One region of the Arthrobacter sp. P4_H3 genome, then DNA from elsewhere that is predicted to be linked to it. Evidence: riboswitches for the same ligand, from Rfam matches in the RefSeq annotation. Region 1 holds a riboswitch; the other holds the start of a gene.
The links. A riboswitch is a leader RNA that binds a small molecule or an ion and turns the genes downstream of it on or off. The one in region 1 is predicted to bind cyclic di-AMP.
Positions count from the first base shown of each region.

Region 2: it holds a riboswitch for cyclic di-AMP, as region 1 does, so the genes downstream of both, AC1DRE_RS18550 (aggregation-promoting factor C-terminal-like domain-containing protein) here and AC1DRE_RS12535 (M23 family metallopeptidase) in region 1, are expected to answer to the same signal.

Region 1 is NZ_JBFUKK010000008.1:22,168-30,309, reverse strand. It holds gene AC1DRE_RS12565 (molybdopterin molybdotransferase MoeA) at 1-1,089, opposite strand, end outside; gene AC1DRE_RS12560 (DUF6457 domain-containing protein) at 1,086-1,454, opposite strand; gene mobA (molybdenum cofactor guanylyltransferase) at 1,516-2,133, opposite strand; gene AC1DRE_RS12550 (HNH endonuclease) at 2,181-2,681, opposite strand; gene AC1DRE_RS12545 (NlpC/P60 family protein) at 2,904-3,659, opposite strand; gene AC1DRE_RS12540 (C40 family peptidase) at 3,798-4,460, opposite strand; cyclic di-AMP (ydaO/yuaA leader) riboswitch at 4,531-4,708, opposite strand; gene AC1DRE_RS12535 (M23 family metallopeptidase) at 4,839-5,666, opposite strand; cyclic di-AMP (ydaO/yuaA leader) riboswitch at 5,670-5,883, opposite strand; gene AC1DRE_RS12530 (iron-dependent transcriptional repressor DtxR) at 6,024-6,719, opposite strand; gene serC (phosphoserine transaminase) at 7,103-8,142, shown strand, end outside.
Region 2 is NZ_JBFUKK010000016.1:18,040-26,181, reverse strand. It holds gene upp (uracil phosphoribosyltransferase) at 1-405, shown strand, start outside; gene AC1DRE_RS18570 (glyoxalase superfamily protein) at 513-890, shown strand; gene AC1DRE_RS18565 (HAD-IA family hydrolase) at 934-1,638, shown strand; gene AC1DRE_RS18560 (DUF7793 family protein) at 1,704-2,072, shown strand; gene AC1DRE_RS18555 (glycosyltransferase) at 2,141-2,947, opposite strand; gene AC1DRE_RS18550 (aggregation-promoting factor C-terminal-like domain-containing protein) at 3,110-3,895, opposite strand; cyclic di-AMP (ydaO/yuaA leader) riboswitch at 3,895-4,069, opposite strand; gene AC1DRE_RS18545 (HAMP domain-containing sensor histidine kinase) at 4,271-5,800, opposite strand; gene AC1DRE_RS18540 (response regulator transcription factor) at 5,804-6,544, opposite strand; gene AC1DRE_RS18535 (hypothetical protein) at 6,790-7,671, shown strand.

The DNA of each region.
Region 1 (8,142 bases):
GAAGCGGCCGTCCGGCAGCTCGGCGAGGACCGCCGGGTGCCCGGGACGCATGGCGATGCCGTCGATCAGCAGGCGGCCGCCGAGTTCCGCGACAGCCCGGCGGAGGTGGTCCGTCCCGGAACGGCCGGTTCCGCCAGTGGTGATGACGACGTCGGCTGGCGCCTCTTCCGCGGCCGGCTCCCCTGTTTCCTGCCGGAGCACTGACCCGTCATCCGGCCCGGTGTCTTCCAGGGCGGCAAGCCATGCGTCATAGTTGTCGCCGATCTTCTCCTGCCCGGCGCTGATGCCACCAAGCATTTCAACCACAGCCCCAAGCTGCGGGCCGAAAGTATCACGGACCTTGCCCGGCGCGGGCAGGCCTGCGGTGACCACCTCCGATCCTGTCAGCAGGAGCTTCACCACGGGTTTCCCCTGGACCCGCAGGGCGTCGTGGCCGGCCAGCGCCGCAAGCGCAAGGTGGGCCGGGTTCAGGACCGTGCCGCTTTTGACCAGGATGTCCCCGGCGGCCGCCTCCTCGCCCGCCTTCCGGATGTGCTCGCCGTTCTTCGGTTCACCGGGCCGTGCGGCCCCGCCGAGGGCCAGGACCGGGAGCCCTTCGTCGTCCGTGGTTATCGTGCCGCTCTCGCTGCGAAGAACAGCCTTCGCCCCGGGCGGAATCAGGCCGCCGGTGACGATGGGGCTGGCCTGGTGGGGTGCGAGCCGATGTCCGGGGTCCGCCAGGATCCAGGGCCCCGTGCCATTGACTGCCCAGCCGTCCATGGCGGACGACGCGTAGTGCGGCATGTCCTGGAGCGCCGTAATATCGGCCGCGAGTGTTCGGCCCAGTGCGGTCCTGAGCGGCACCAACCCGGGCGGAATGGGAGTTGCGCAATCGAAGGACGCCTGCCGGGCCTCCTGCCAGGTGTGTGCCAAATGGCTGTGCCCGGTATCGGCGGACCCGGCTGCCGCGGCAGCGGCGTCCCCCGCTCCGGGTTCGGCGGAGGACCCCCGGGCCCCTCCGCCAGGGCGTGGTTCTGCTGAATCTTCGGTTTCGCCGCGTTCGGGCACGTCGCTGGCGGCGTCACCGCCGTCCGGCGGCGCAGCCGTCATGCGCCGGTGTTCCCAGTGCTGACCGACGGTCCGGGCGCAGCGTCGGTCCGCACCGCACCGGAGCCGACCGGATCAGCCGGGCCAGCTGTGGAATCGGCCGCTGCGTAATCCATTGCCAGCGCCCGTGCCACTCCCAGGGCCGCCTGCATTGAGACCGCGTCCGGCGCCTGCCCCGAGCCCGACGCCATACCCGCCGCGAAGCCAGCGATGAAAGTGGTCAGCGGCGCCGCCGGCCGCACCACCGAATGGGCCGCGACGCCGGCCAGCGCAAGCACTTCATTGACGTCCACCTCGACGTCCTCCAGCTCGAAGGCTTGCAGCAGGGCCCGGCACCAGTCCTCCAGCGTTTCGTCCTGGCTTTTCACTGTTGCCTCCAAACTCAAATTCAGTTGCGGTGCCACTGCACGGTCTCCCACCATCGGTGGATCATGACCCCTGGCGGGACACCCCTAACGCGGTGGCATCGTCCCACGTGTCCACGTCATCCGTGGCGCCGGCAGGGACAGTGACAGCCCGCACGTCAAGCCTAGCAAGGAGGGAGAAGACTGATGCCCCTGTGAGCCCCCCGCCCTTCTCCATTTCGTCCACCGCACGTTCTAGCGCAGCTGTGCCATAAAAGCCGGCAAGCGGCTGTTTGCGTCCATCCGGAGAAACGGCCATGATTCCCTCGGATTCGGTGACATCCCGGCTTTCATTGGCAAGGGCGGCCCGCAGGGCGGCCACGGCCTGGTCCGCTTTGGGCATGTCGCAGGCCAGGATCAGCGTCAACGCTGCCCGGAGGGGGCCTCGCGAGCGGTCAAGGGACGCCAAACCTGCAGCGATCGCCGCAGCAGGTCCCGCGAACACCGGCTCCTCGCGGCATGTCAGAACGCCGGGTGGCAACGCGCCCGGGTCAGGTCCAACCACTACCGTGGCGCCCGCACCGGCGGATGCTGCCAGCGACAGCGCCAGGAGGGTGGCGCCGTCGTACACGAGCTGGGACTTGGGCACGCCGCCCAGGCGCGAGGACCGCCCGCCGGCCAGAATCAAGGCATCAAACTCCACATGGCAAGCCTAGCCCCGGACCCGTGGCCCGGCGCAGACGTGACGCCTCAGGCGGCGGATTCGGGCAGGAGGAACGGGTCCCACGCTGGCGTGGGCTTCTCCAGCTCCTTGATCTGCCAGATGGTGCCGTGCGGAGGCGCCGGTACGAACCGGAGCTTCCAGCCCATCTCGGCCGGCGTGTGGTCACCCTTAACGTTGTTGCACCGCAGGCAGGCGGCCACCAGGTTTTCCCAGGAGTCCGCACCGCCCCGCGATTTCGGGTGGATGTGATCAATGGTGTGTGCTGCCTTACCGCAATAGGCGCAGCGGTGTCCGTCACGGCGCAGCACGCCCCGGCGGCTCACAGCCGTGATTGTGTTGTACCGGGGCCGGATGTAGCGGTTCAGGAGAATCACGGACGGGCGGCCCAGGATCTCCTGCGGCCCAACGACAGGATCGTCGCCTTCGGCCACCACGCTTGCTTTTCCGGTCAGCACAAGAACCAGCGCCCGGCGGAAGGTCACAACCGCCAGCGGTTCATATCCAGCATTAAGAACGAGAGTGCGCATGCACATACCTCTTCACGGCCGCACCCGTCAGGGGCTCGAGGGCCGGCTGCCCTCTGCTTGTCCGGGCTATGGATCGACAACACAAGAGTAAACACTCAAGTGCCCGATCACCGAATCGTGCCTTTACCACACGCTGCGTGTCGGTAAAAATTCACCTGCCGGAAACGCAGAAGAACCCCTGCCAATGGCAGGGGTTCTTCTGGAAATCGCTAACCGGAGGCTTTAGCCGCCAACGCGGATGAAGACCGGGCCGGAGCCGACGTTGACGCTGAACAGGGACGTGGTTCCACCGTTCCAGCCACCGTGCACGGCCTGGCCGTTACCGACGTATACAGCGATGTGGGCCATGCCCATGCCACCGTTTTCGTAGTAGGCGAGGTCGCCCGGCTGTGCCTCGGCTGCACTCACGGTGCGGCCCAGGGACAGGTAACCTGCCGGCCAGCCGTGGTAGTTGATGCCCACAGCAGCAAGCGCGTTCGTGGCCAGGGCGGTGCAGTCCTGGGAAACACCGAGCTGGGCGTAAGCGGCTGCTGCAATGGAGGCACCGTTTCCGCTGGCAGCGGCGGGAGCTGCGGGGGCCGCCGGGGCGGACACGGTTGCCGCAACGGCTGCGGGAGCGGCCTCGGGAGCAGCTTCCTGAACCTCGACGACCGGCTTCGGAGCCTCAACGACCGGAGCCGGGGAGGTGGAAACAGCCGGCTTCTCGAAGGCGATGGCGATGCTGGAAGCGGCCGAGATGTTGGCCGGAGCGGAAGACTGAACTTCCAGGGTGGAAGCGGAGGTTGCTTCGCGCTGAACGTTGGTGTCGGCAGCGTTGGCTGCGATACCGCTCGTCAGGACCAGACCGGAAGCAGCAGCGATAACCGCAGCCTGACGGCCCATGCCACCGGCGTTGTCGCCGACGGCCTTGGCAATGACAGCAAGCGAGTTGGTTTTGGTAACCTCGGCGCGGTGCCGTGCGATGGCACGAGTAGTCATTATTTCTCTCTTTCGTTTTCCTCAGACTGCGTGGCAGGCCGCGGTTTTTGGACGCTCCGGCATCTTGGGGGTAAGCCGGAACGGCCCGAACGGGTTTTTAGCGAAGTACGCGCGCTTCAGCGAAGGGAAGCGCGTGTTTTAGCGAAGCGTGTAGTACGCAGACGTGCCCGTGGCGGACACGGCGTGCAGGATGGTGCCCTGCGACGGGTTCAGCGCGCTGATCATCATGCCGTTGCCGACGTAGATGCCAACGTGGGCGCCGCCGTTTTGCATGACCAGGTCGCCCGGCGCCGGGGTGGCGGTAGGCGTCATGGCGTTCCATGCGTTGGTGCGGGGGATGCTGATGCCGGCCTGGGCGTAGACCCACTGGGTGAAGCCTGAGCAGTCCCAGCCGCTGGGGGTGGTGCCGCCCCAGACGTAGGCACTGCCGATCCCGGTGTAGGCGATCGCGGCGAGGCCCGATGCGGCAGCGGAGGAAACGGCGTCGGCGAGCTTGCCGGCCTTCGCTTCTCCGTCAGCCTCAGTTGAATCTGAACCGGTCGACTGAGCCCGTACGGTTTCAACCTTGGGCGCTGCCTTCGTGGTCACTGCCGGACGCTCGAAGGAAATAGTCGCTGTCGGTTCCGCGGTAACGGCCAGCTGGGCCGACTGTGAGCCGGACTCCGTGGAAGCGGACACTCCCAGGTTGGTATCTGCGGCGTTTGCCGGCATACCAACGCTGAGGATCAGTCCGGACGCGGCTGCGATGACAGCCGCCTGACGACCTACGGTCCCGGCGTTGGCAGTAACAGCCCTGGACACAGAGTTCAACGGGTTCGTACGAACCGTTTGCGCACGGTGGCGCGCAGAATTGTGACGTGTAGACACGAAGGTAGCCTCTCCCAATGCCTACGAGGTGAGCTGTCGGATTCGGATGGGAGTCACCCGGCCACTCGGCTTCCTGAGAAGCTTTGCGACTTAACCCCAAGGTCTTCTTGCGAAGACCAAAATTGGTTCCCCCGCCTCTGCCAGACGATGTAATGCGAACGGACCTTGAGCGGTGGCAGAGTTAGGCAATCCACTCAAGAGCGCCAACTTCGGAAAAGTTGGCGTGCTTTAGACGGTACAGGAATTCCCGGTCAATGTCACATTCAGGTCACGGCATGTCACAGGAATCCGAGAGTGTTCCATCGGCTTGGATCAGAGCCAGCCGGTGGGGTCGACGACTTCGCCGTTGACCATCACTTCAAAATGGAGGTGGCAGCCGGTGGAGGCGCCGGTGGTCCCGCTGAGGGCCACAACGTCGCCACGGCTGACCTTCTGGCCTACCTGGACGTTGGACGAGGACAAGTGGTTGTACGTGGTCTCCAGGCCGTTGCCATGGTCAATCACCACGCGGTTTCCGCCGCCGTAGGGGTGCCACCCGGAGAACGTCACCGTTCCGCTGGCCGCGGCCATAACGCTTGTGCCGCACTGGGCCGCATAGTCCTGCCCGCGGTGGAATTCGCCGGTGCCGCCGGTGATCGGGCTGACCCGAAAGCCGAAGGGGGATGCGGAAACCATCTGCGCCAGCGGTGCCCCGAGGCTTCCGGTGGACGCTGCACGGGTAATGGTGCCGGCGGACTGCGCGCTCAGCAGCTGCTTGAGCTTGCCGTCGGGATCGCCCTTGGTGGCGATATAGGTCCGGTTGAAGTCGATTTTGGCGCCTGCAGCCGCGGAAACCTCAGGCTGCGCCGCTACGGATGCGGCGGCCGCTGACGTGTTTCCTGTGTCCGCGGTGCTCATCATGGGTCCGGTTGACGGGACGGTCACAGTGAGGACCAGCCCTGTGGCGGCCAAGGCAATGCCGGCCTTCTGACCCACACCGCTGGCGGAAGCGAACTCCGTGACCTGGCTGAACAGGCTCCGGCGCCGGCGCGCATCACGATGTGCATCGCGTGGCCTGACCGTCATAACGGCTTCGGCCACGGGGTACTCCGAAGCGGGACCAGTCGCCCTGCGGCGGCCCCTGACGGTCTGCGTGGTCAAGAATTATCCTCTCTGGATAGCCTGCGGAGTTAGCTGTCGGATTCGGGTCAGAGAGATCAAAGACCCGGTCCGCCAATGCAAGGCATCCGGCACAGGGGTATCCCTAAGGATTCCTTCGTCGGAGATGACTTGCCGCTGACGGACTTCACCCCAAGGCCGTCTTTCAACGGCCGGTTGTGGTTCCCCCGCCTCTGCCAGGAGGTGATTCGTACGCTGATCCGCTGGCAGAGCTCGGCTTCGGATCAGGTAACGCTTTAGTATCGGCGCTAGTCCCCAACTATAGGCGATTAATCAGCGCGGTAATAATTCCGTTATCTACGTCTCAGTGAGTTGTAGGTGGTCCTATGATGCGTGCGGTTAGCTGACGGTAACAAACACGTGGGCCGCAACTTCCGGCGGGAGCTCGAGGGCGCCTTCGATTTCAGGCACGCGCACCGAGATGTACTCCCCTACCCGCTCCAGCGCGAGCGTCGCCCCCGGCCGGATTCCGCCTTCATCCAGCTGGACCAGCAGCTCCGGTTCAACCTGGATGGGTTCGGCCAGGCGGCTGACCGTAATGCGCGAGTCGGCCCCGTACCCGGTCATGGCGTCGAGCAGGTTCACCACACCGTCGGTGAACAAGGGGGCAGGCTGGCCGCCAAGCGCCGCCAGGCCGGGAATGGGATTGCCGTAGGGGGAAACGGTGGGGTGGTTCAGGAGTTCGAAGATACGCCGTTCAACGCGCTCGCTCATGACATGTTCCCAGCGGCAGGCTTCGTCGTGGACATACGCCCAGTCAAGGCCGATGACGTCAGCCAGGAGCCGCTCCGCGAGCCTGTGCTTGCGCATGACTTCGGTGGCCCGTTTCCGGCCGGTTTCGGTGAGCTCAAGGTGCCGGTCGCCGGAAACAACCACCAGCCCGTCGCGCTCCATCCGGCCGATGGTCTGCGAAACGGTGGGCCCTGAGTGGCGCAGCCGTTCGGCAATCCGGGCGCGGAGAGCCACGATGTTCTCTTCCTCAAGCTCCAAGATTGTCCGAAGATACATCTCCGTGGTGTCGATCAGATCCGTCATCCAGCTCAGCTCCTCGAGCACAGTCCTTGCGTCAGTCCCACCGTACCGCGCGGAGGCGTTCTCCGTCGGTCTCGTCAAGTGGATCTGCATCCACCGATCAGCCTTGGGAACAGCCCTCCCCGGGGATCAGCCCGGCCGGCGTCGCGGCCCGCTGTACGTCAAGGTCAAGCCTAGCCTATTTTGAATTACTCCGGATAATCCGCCGCCGTACAGCCGGCGCAACGGAAGTCCGCCGACCGCCGGGATGTCTCAGTGACTGGACTATGACGGGTGCCGTTCCGTCCCCCGCAGGCACGTCAGGCAGAATATAGGGGATTCCCCCGGCAGGAACCCGTGTACTGCCGGGCCTCTCCCACGTCCACGCCGAAAAAATTGGAGCCATCGTGAGCGACACCAGCATCACTATCCCCGCCAACCTCCTGCCCAAGGACGGACGGTTCGGCGCCGGGCCTTCAAAGGTCCGCCCGGAGCAGATCGAGGCCCTGTCCGCCGCGTCTGCCACGTTGCTGGGTACCTCCCACCGCCAGGCCCCGGTGAAGAACCTCGTGGGATCGGTCCGCACCGGCCTCAGCGAATTTTTCCGCGCGCCGGAGGGCTACGAGGTTGTTCTTGGCGTGGGTGGCTCCACTGCGTTCTGGGACATCGCGGCGTTCGGCCTGGTGGACAGCAAGGCACAGCACCTTTCCTTCGGCGAGTTCGGCTCCAAGTTCGCCTCCGCCACGAACAAGGCTCCGTTCCTGGACGCCTCCTCCATCCTCAAGGCCGAGCCCGGCACGCGGCCCACGGCCCAGGCAGAAGCGGGCGTGGACGTGTATGCCTGGCCGCAGAACGAGACGTCCACAGGTGTGGCTGCCCCGGTCAAGCGGGTTGCCGGTGCGGATGAGGGATCGCTGGTGCTGGTGGATGCCACGTCCGCCGCAGGCGGCCTGGACGTGGATGTCTCAGAAGCCGACGTTTACTACTTTGCGCCGCAGAAAAACTTCGCCTCCGACGGCGGCCTGTGGCTGGGTCTCTTCTCCCCCGCCGCGCTGGAGCGCGCAGCGAGGATCAAGGAAAGCGGCCGGTGGATCCCGGACTTCCTTGACCTGCAGACCGCCGTTGACAACTCCCGCCTGAACCAGACGTACAACACCCCCGCGCTGGCTACGCTGGTGACGCTGGACGCGCAGGTGCAGTGGCTGAACGCCAGCGGCGGCCTCGATTTTGCCGCTGCCCGCACTGCGGACTCAGCCGGACGCATCTACTCGTGGGCCGAGGCCTCCGAGTACGCCACGCCGTTTGTCACCAAGGCCGAAGACCGCTCAAACGTGATCGCCACGATCGATTTCGACGATTCGATTGATGCCGCGGCCATCGCCAAGGTCCTCCGCGCCAACGGGATTGTGGACACGGAGCCTTACCGCAAGCTGGGGCGCAACCAGCT
Region 2 (8,142 bases), on a different contig from region 1:
CGCGCCGGCCTGGGCATGCTCGAAGGCATGACCAAACTGGTGCCCACAGCCGAGGTCGGGTTCCTGGGAATGGCCCGTGACGAGGAAACGCTGGACATCATTACCTACGCGGAGCGCCTCCCCGAGGACCTGACGGATCGGCAGATCTTTGTCCTGGATCCCATGCTGGCAACCGGCGGCACACTGCGCGAAGCCATCAAGTTCCTCTTCAAGCGCGGCGCCTCGGACGTCACGTGCATCTGCCTGCTGGCGGCACCCGAGGGCCTGGCCAAGCTGGAAGAAGAACTCTCGGACGCCAACGTGACCATCGTCCTGGCATCCATTGACGAGAAGCTCAACGAGAAGTCCTACATCGTGCCCGGACTCGGCGACGCTGGCGACCGCCTCTATGGCATCGCCGGCTAACAGCACCCCTGGCTGACAGCATCGCTGGCTAACAGGGGCGCCGGCTAAGCCGGTGCGAAGCGATTGCCCCCTTCCGGTTTCCGGCGGCCCCGGATAGCCTGTGCCCCATGGACTGGAAACTTGAACTGGTGTTTGTCCCTGTGTCCGACGTGGACCGTGCCAAGGATTTTTACGTCAACAAGGTGGGCTTCAACGCCGACTTCGACGAGCGGCCCATGGACGGCATCCGTTTCGTCCAGCTGACCCCGCCCGGATCGGCCTGTTCGATCGCTATCGGCGAGGGTCTCAGTGACGCTCCTCCCGGCACCGCCCCGAGCCTGCAGGTCGTGGTCAGCGACATCCAGGCCGCGCACAAGCACCTCAAGGACAACGGAGTTGAGGTCAGCGACATCGACGTCCAGGACTGGGGCCATTTCGTCCATTTTGCCGATCCTGACGGCAACAAGTGGGCGGTCCAGTACCTCCCTCAACGCCCGAACGGCTAAGTCACAAAAACCCGCGCCGCCCGGCGTGGGGCAGGATGGAAGCATGAGCTTTCCTGCCGACGCCGCAACCCCCGTCTCCGCCACACGGTCCGCGACAACCTTGACCGCACGGGCCGTGCTGTTCGACATGGACGGCACCCTGGTTGATTCCACGGCCATTGTGGAGCAGGTGTGGGGCGAATTTGCTGCCCGCTACGGCCTGGACCTCGCCGAGATCCTCCGGACCTCGCACGGCGTCCAGGCCGGGGACACGGTGCGCCGGTTTGCCCCGGCGGGAGCCGACGTCGCCGCGCTCACTGCGGAACTCGGCGCAATGGAACGCGTCCGGACCGAGGGCATTGTCGCCTTGCCCGGAGCCGCTGATCTGTTGCGCAGGCTGCCGGCGGATGCCGTGGCACTGGTGACGTCGGCCGACCGGCTCCTGGCCGATATCCGGATGGGCGCCGCTGGTCTCGCCATGCCTGCCACTGCCGTCACGGCTGATCTTGTCACGCGGGGCAAGCCCCATCCCGAGGGCTACCTCCGGGCTGCCGAACTTCTCGGGGTGGACCCGGCCAACGCCGTGGTCTTTGAGGACGCGCCCGCAGGCATCGCGGCCGGACTTGCCGCCGGGATCAGGACCGTGGCCATCGGGCCCAACACCGGTCAGCTGCCGGACGGCGTCCTGCACATCGAGGACTACACCGGGGTCTCCATGACCACGGCAGTGGACGAGGCCGGTGTACGGACGATTTCCTTCCGGTTCTGACGTCCGAACCGGGCTCCCGTCGGCTAGGGTCGGTGAAGAGTGCTGACGCTATCTGGGGGGATAGGATGACCGAAGTTTCGATTGACGGCGCCAGAGGCACCGTTGTTCTGCGCGATGGTGTTCTTCATGTGCGATGGATTCAAGGCCTGGCGATCTCCGAGGATGCCGCGACGGCCGTCATGGCGGCGGTCAAGGAGTTGAGCGGCGGGCGGCGCTATCCGATTCTGGTGGACATGGCTGCCGCGGCGTCCATGAGCCGCGGTGCACGGCGCGTCTTCGCCCGTCCCAGCACAGTGGCGAGGGTGGCGCTCCTAGGATCGTCCCCGGTGGACCGGGCCATGGCCAATTTCTTTCTCAGCATGAACTCTCCGGCTGCTCCCACGCGGTATTTCACCTGCCTTGACGAAGCCATGACGTGGCTTGGGGACGGGTAGCCGCGCCTTCCACCGCTGTTCAGCCGGACGTCACCGGCGCGGAGCCGCCGTCCAGGGCCGAGCGAAGTTCAGGAACCGGTATGCGGCCGGTCGCCAGGTCGCGGCTGAGGCGGCCCATGCCGCGCAGGTCGGCGAGGGCGGTCCGGAGAAGATCCACGCCGGCGTCGGACTCGTTTACCCAGTCCACCGGCACCTCGTGCACCCGGAGCCCGCATTTTTCGGCGAGTACCAGCAGCTCGGTGTCGAAGAACCAGGCATTGTCCGCGGTGTGGGGGAGGAGCTGTCGGGCGATATCCGCGCGGATGGCCTTGAAGCCGCACTGCGCATCGCTGAAATGTGCGCCCAGAAGGGTGTGCAGCAAAAGGTTGTAGCCACGGGGGATGAACGCCCGCCGATGGCCCCGGACCACACGCGAACTGCGCGATAGCCGGGTTCCGACCGCCAGGTCGGAATGCCCGGAGATGAGCGGGGCTATCAACGGGGCCAGCGCAGCAAGGTCGGTGGAAAGGTTCACATCCATGTAGGCCAGCACGGGCGACGGCGACGCGAGCCACACCGTGCGAAGCGCGTTCCCCCGTCCCTTGTCCCGGGAGCCGGACCACGGTGACCTCGCGGAGTTCCCGGGCCACACGCTCGGCGACGCGGAGCGTGCCGTCGGTGCTGGCGTTGTCCGCCACAGTAATCCGGAAGGTGCGCGGGAACGTGCCGCGCAGGTAAGTGTGCAGCCGCCGGAGGGACTGCTCCAGATCCTGTTCCTCGTTGTAGACCGGGATGGTCGCATCCAGGAGAGGCACCGCGGTTCCGGTCCGTTCGTCGACGGCCGCCCGCGGTTGCGTGTGCGGCAGGATCCCCGGGGCCTGGTCTGTGAGCGTCATGGTTCAACTATGAGGCTGGCGCATATAAAGGATTTAGGCCACAGCTGTGCGCCTGCTGTGGAAGCTGGGAAGCGATACGCCCGCAACACGGCCGAGGGCCCCGAACCACGTGGATTCGGGGCCATCTGCTGATGCGGACCGGTCCGGCCGGTACGGGCCGGCTTAGTACCAGTTGTTGGCGTAGTGGAAGTTCAGGGCGTCGCAGGGGGAGCCGTAGCGTTCCTTGACGTAATTCAGGCCCCAGTTGATCTGAGTGCGGAAATTGGTGAGGTAGTCTCCCCCCGCGCTGGCCATCTTTTCGGCCGGCAGCGACTGGACAATGCCGTACGCGCCACTGCTGTCATTCGTGGCCGTGGTCTTCCAATCCGATTCCTTGGTCCACAGCGTGGTCAGGCACTGCATCTGGTCAGCTGCCCAGCCGTAGTTGCCGAGCTGCGAGGCGGCATACGCCTGGGCCGCTGCGGGGTCGTCCACGGCGACAGGCGGCGCGGGAGCGGGAGCGGGTTCCGGAGCCGCCGCCGGGGCAGGGGCGGGGGCCGGTGTTTCCGCGGGCCGCTCTTCGGATGGCTGCTCTTCGGACGGCCGCTCCTCGGTGGACTGCGCAGACATGCTGACAGAAGCCGGAGCCGGCATGGCCGAAACCAGGATCTTTTCGAACGCGAGCTTCGACTTCGTGTCGGCGCTCGATGCGGCGATTTCTGCGGCCGTCGCCGAGCTTGCCGGTGCGGCGGGCTCGGAAGCCTGGCCGGCGGCGCCGACGCCGACCAACACTGCGCAGGCGGTCGCCACCACTGCGGCGCGGCGGCCGGAGCCGTGGAGGCCAGCGGCAAAGCGGGACAGCGGGGACGTCGTCTTGGCTGATTCAGCGCGGTGGCGTGAGCGTTCTGCGGGCACCGCGGTCTTACGTGAAGGGCGCTCTGGACGTACTTCTGGCGTGGATTTAGTCATGGTTGCCTCTCGATGCCGGCGGAGTTAGCTGTCGGGTTCGGATGAGGTCATCCGGCCGCACGGAACTTCACGTGTCGGCTTCACCCCGAGGGCGGCGATGCAGAATGCCCGGAGACCTGGGTCCCCCGCCTCTGCCTGATCATGAGGAAATCCGGGTAGCGGCAGAGTTTGGCGTCCATCCGGATATGCGGCCGGAACGGTGGCCGCACTCTAAAAACCGTACAGGAGATGGGACCTTAAGTCACATTTCGGTAACGAGGATCACGGTTGCGGCGCGTTGACTTGCGCCCGAGCTGCCAGTAATTCGTTTGATCACAGAAAAGACCGGCCAGTCCGCACGGGCATCGGCCGGCCGTGATTCCCGTGCGCCGGGTACTAGGCCGCCGGTGGTTCGGAGGGGAGGCGCAGCGCGAACTCCGTGCGTCCCGGACGGGAGGTGACTTCGACGGTTCCGCCGTGCGCTTCCATGATCGACTGCACTATCGAAAGGCCCAGCCCGCTGGTCCCCTCAGCGGCGGCCGCCCCCGCGGCGCCTGAACCCGATGCAGAACCTGCCGGGCTGGTGCGGGCGGCGTCCGCCCGGGCAAAGCGGGCAAAGACCCGGTCCACAAATTCGGGCGGGATCCCGGCGCCGTTGTCCGTCACGGTCACCACGGCGCTGCCGTCAGCGGAGCGCATCACGCCGGTGACGACGGTGGTTCCGGGGTCCGTGTGCTTGCGCGCGTTGGAGAGCAAATTGGCCAGCACCTGGTGCAGCTGCGTGGCGTCCCCGCGGACCACCACCGGCTCGTCGGGCAACTCGAGCTGCCAGACGCGGTCCGGGGCCATGACCTTCTCGTCGCTGACGGTTTCCACCACCAGCTGCGTCAGGTCCACGTCGCTGATCTTGAGCGGCTGCCCTTCGTCCAGCCGGGCCAGCAGCAGGAGGTCCTCCACCAGGGTGGTCATCCGTTCGGACTGGCTTTGCACCCTGGCCAGGGATTTCTTGCCGTCCGGTGTGAAGTCCTCGGTCATCCGCATGAGTTCCGTGTAGCCGCGGATTGCCGTAAGTGGCGTGCGCAGCTCGTGGGAGGCGTCGGCCACGAACTGGCGCACCTTGGTCTCGCTCTGCTGCCGGGCCTCGAGGGCCTTGGAGACGTTGTCCAGCATGAGGTTGAGGGCGTGCCCCACACTGCCCACTTCAGTTCCGGGGTGCGCGTTCGACGGCGGCACGCGCACCGCGAGGGCAACCTCGCCGGCGTCGAGCGGCAGTTGCGAAACCTGCGTTGCCACTTCGGACAGCTGCTCGAGGGGTTTCATGGTGCGGCGGATGAGGACCGTTCCGGCCAGGCCGATCAGGACCAGGCCCCCCATCGAAACGATCACCATGGTCCACACCAGTGAGTTGAGGGTGTTCTGCTTTTCATCGAGGGGTAGTCCCGTGACGATCACGTCCCCGTAGGGCGCCTCTACGGCCACCAGGCGGTAGGAACCGGTGGACAGGGTCCGGTCAACCGGCGTTCCGTCGTGTCGGAGGGCCAACAGGACCTGGTCGTCCTCGGAGGACAACGATGACCTGGTGGCGTCCTTGGCGAGGAATCCGGAGCTGACGTTCTCGCCGTTGATACGGGCAAACAGCGTGCCGATGCCTTGGCCCGGGCCGTCCAGCGGATTCGGCCTGCCGGTCGGGTTGCCGCTCGGAGGCCGGCCAGCGTTGTTGGAGATCCGAGAGGCCTGGCCCAGGCGATCGTCGAGCTGCTTGGTCAGGAATGAATCCATGGACGCGTAGCTGAACAGGCCAACCGCACCGCAGATTGCCACCAGCAACGCCATGGCCACGAGCACCAGCCGGGTGCGCAGGTGCCAGGTTGAGGGATCGAGCCAGCGGCGGCCTTCTTTGCGGATTACGCCGGCAAGCGTGGGCACCGCTCAATCCGCCGGTTTGATGACATAGCCCGCCCCGCGGACGGTGTGGATCATAGGCGGGTGCGTTGCGTCCACCTTCTTGCGCAGGTAGGAAATGTAGAGTTCCACGATGTTGGCCTGGCCGCCGAAATCGTAGTCCCACACCCGGTCCAGGATCTGTGCCTTGCTGACCACCCGTTTGGGGTTCTCCATGAGGTAGCGGAGGAGTTCGAACTGGGTGGCCGTGAGCTGCAGTTCCTCCCCGGCCCGGGTCACCTCGCGCGTGTCGATGTTGAGGACGAGGTCGCCCACCACCAGCTCGGCGGTGTCCATGGCGGCAACCCCGGAGCGTTGCACCAGCCGGTGCAGTCGGAGGAGCACTTCTTCCATGCTGAAGGGCTTGGTGACGTAATCGTCGCCGCCGGCCGCCAGGCCGAGGATGCGGTCCTGGACGGCGTCTTTTGCCGTCAGGAAGAGCGCGGGCACCTCCGGCGCGAAGGCGCGGATCCTGGTGAGCAGCTCAACGCCGTCGAACCCGGGAAGCATCACGTCCAGCACCAGGACGTCCGGGCGGAACTCCTTGGCGAGTTTCACGGCTTCGGGGCCGTCACCGGCGACGGCAACGGACCAGCCTGCCATCCGCAGGCCCATGCTCATGAGCTCGGAGAGGCTGGGTTCGTCGTCAACCACCAGGGCGCGGATGGGGGAGCCGTCCGGGTGGGTGAGCTGGGGAAGGTTGTTAGTCATGGAGTGCGAAGTGGCCATGGGACAACTCTCCGATCTGCGGTTTAGCCGGCGCTATGGGGATCCTGTGGGCCGGCTGTGAATCCCAGCCTAGCGAGCTGAACGCTCCGGCGGCCCTTCCCGGGCGGCATGGCGTGAATCGGTTGTTTCCGCGCTGAAGGTGGCCGCAGAAAGGTCACAGGCTCACCTCGTGTGGTGCACAGGCCCCGCACAGGAACGATTCAGAGTCTGGGGTGGACACCGTCCGCAGGCCCGAGGAGTACGCCATGAACAACCACCAGAACACGCCGGTTCCGGAAACCAACCCGGAAACCAGCCCGGACCCCACTGGGGAAAACCAGCCAGGTACGGCAGGCACCCCCGTCAGCCGTCCCGTCACCGGCACTGCCGGCTCCGGGCAGGCTTCCGGGTGGGGCGCACCGCCGTCGTCAGCTCCTTCCGGCTCCCTGCCGGCGGAATGGGGTTCGTCCGGACCGGCAGCCGGCGGATGGGGCGCCCCGGCGTCTGCCGGACACTTCCCCGGCAGCGGGCCTGGCGGCCGTTCGAAACCCTGGACCGTGAAGCGGGGGATGGTGGCCGCAGGAGCGGCGGTTGTCCTCGTAGGGGGAGCCGGGGTCGGAATGTACGCCTTGGCGTCCAGCTCCGCGGCGGCGGACGGTGCCGACGCAACGGCCGACGGCGGTGCGCTGCAGGAAACTTTGCCGGGCGCCCGCGGCGGTGCGCCGGGCGGATTTGCCGACGGCGGGATGCCTGCCCAGGGTGGACCCGGAAACTTCGTCCCCGAGGGGCTGGGCGGAATGGGGAGTGGGGTGTCCGCCGCCGTGCACTCCGAATACGTGATCCTGCAGGACGGCGCTTACGTCACCAAAGTGGAACAGCAGGGGACGGTCACCGAGGTCAGTTCGGACGCCGTGACCGTCAAGAGTATGGACGGGTTCAGCCGGACATATACGCTGGGTTCGGATGCGGCAGTGAGCAATCAGCAACAAAGGCGTCAACAGGCCGGCGGAACCTCAACCAGCCAGCTGACAGTTGCCGATATCGTCTCGGGCGCCATGGTAAGGATCGTTGCTGTGAAAGAATCCAGCGGGTTCCCGGCCGAGTCCGTTCAGCTCGTGGCCACGACGCTGACAGGGCAGTCCAACTGAGCGGGCGGGGGTTCCGGGCGGGTTCCCTGAGCCAGATTTTTCCGTGAAGCAAAACCGGGGGCTGGACATCGGCAATAAGCGGACCTCGTATTTCAGCAATTCCATACTGACTGAATTTTTGCCACCTAAGGGTCCGTTTGGGAGAATATTATTCGGAATCTGACCAATTCCGATCGATCGTTCTGAAAAACACCTGTTATTTTATTGGCATTTCAGAATCGTGATTTGGGCCACAATGCGGGATTCCGTCTCACGATGCGGACGATTCGGTCCATTGTTACTTGCAAGTTTTCATTGTTACGTTGCACACTTCAATTGTGAACAAGAACTCAACAGCACCTGCAGCCGCAGAACCCTGGACCAGCCCACCCGCTGGCGAAGACATGCGCTGTTGTCGAATGCACGCCTAACTTTCCTACCCCGAGAAGTTTTTAGGCATTCGCCCCAAGCCCAGCGTCGGGCGCCCCTCCC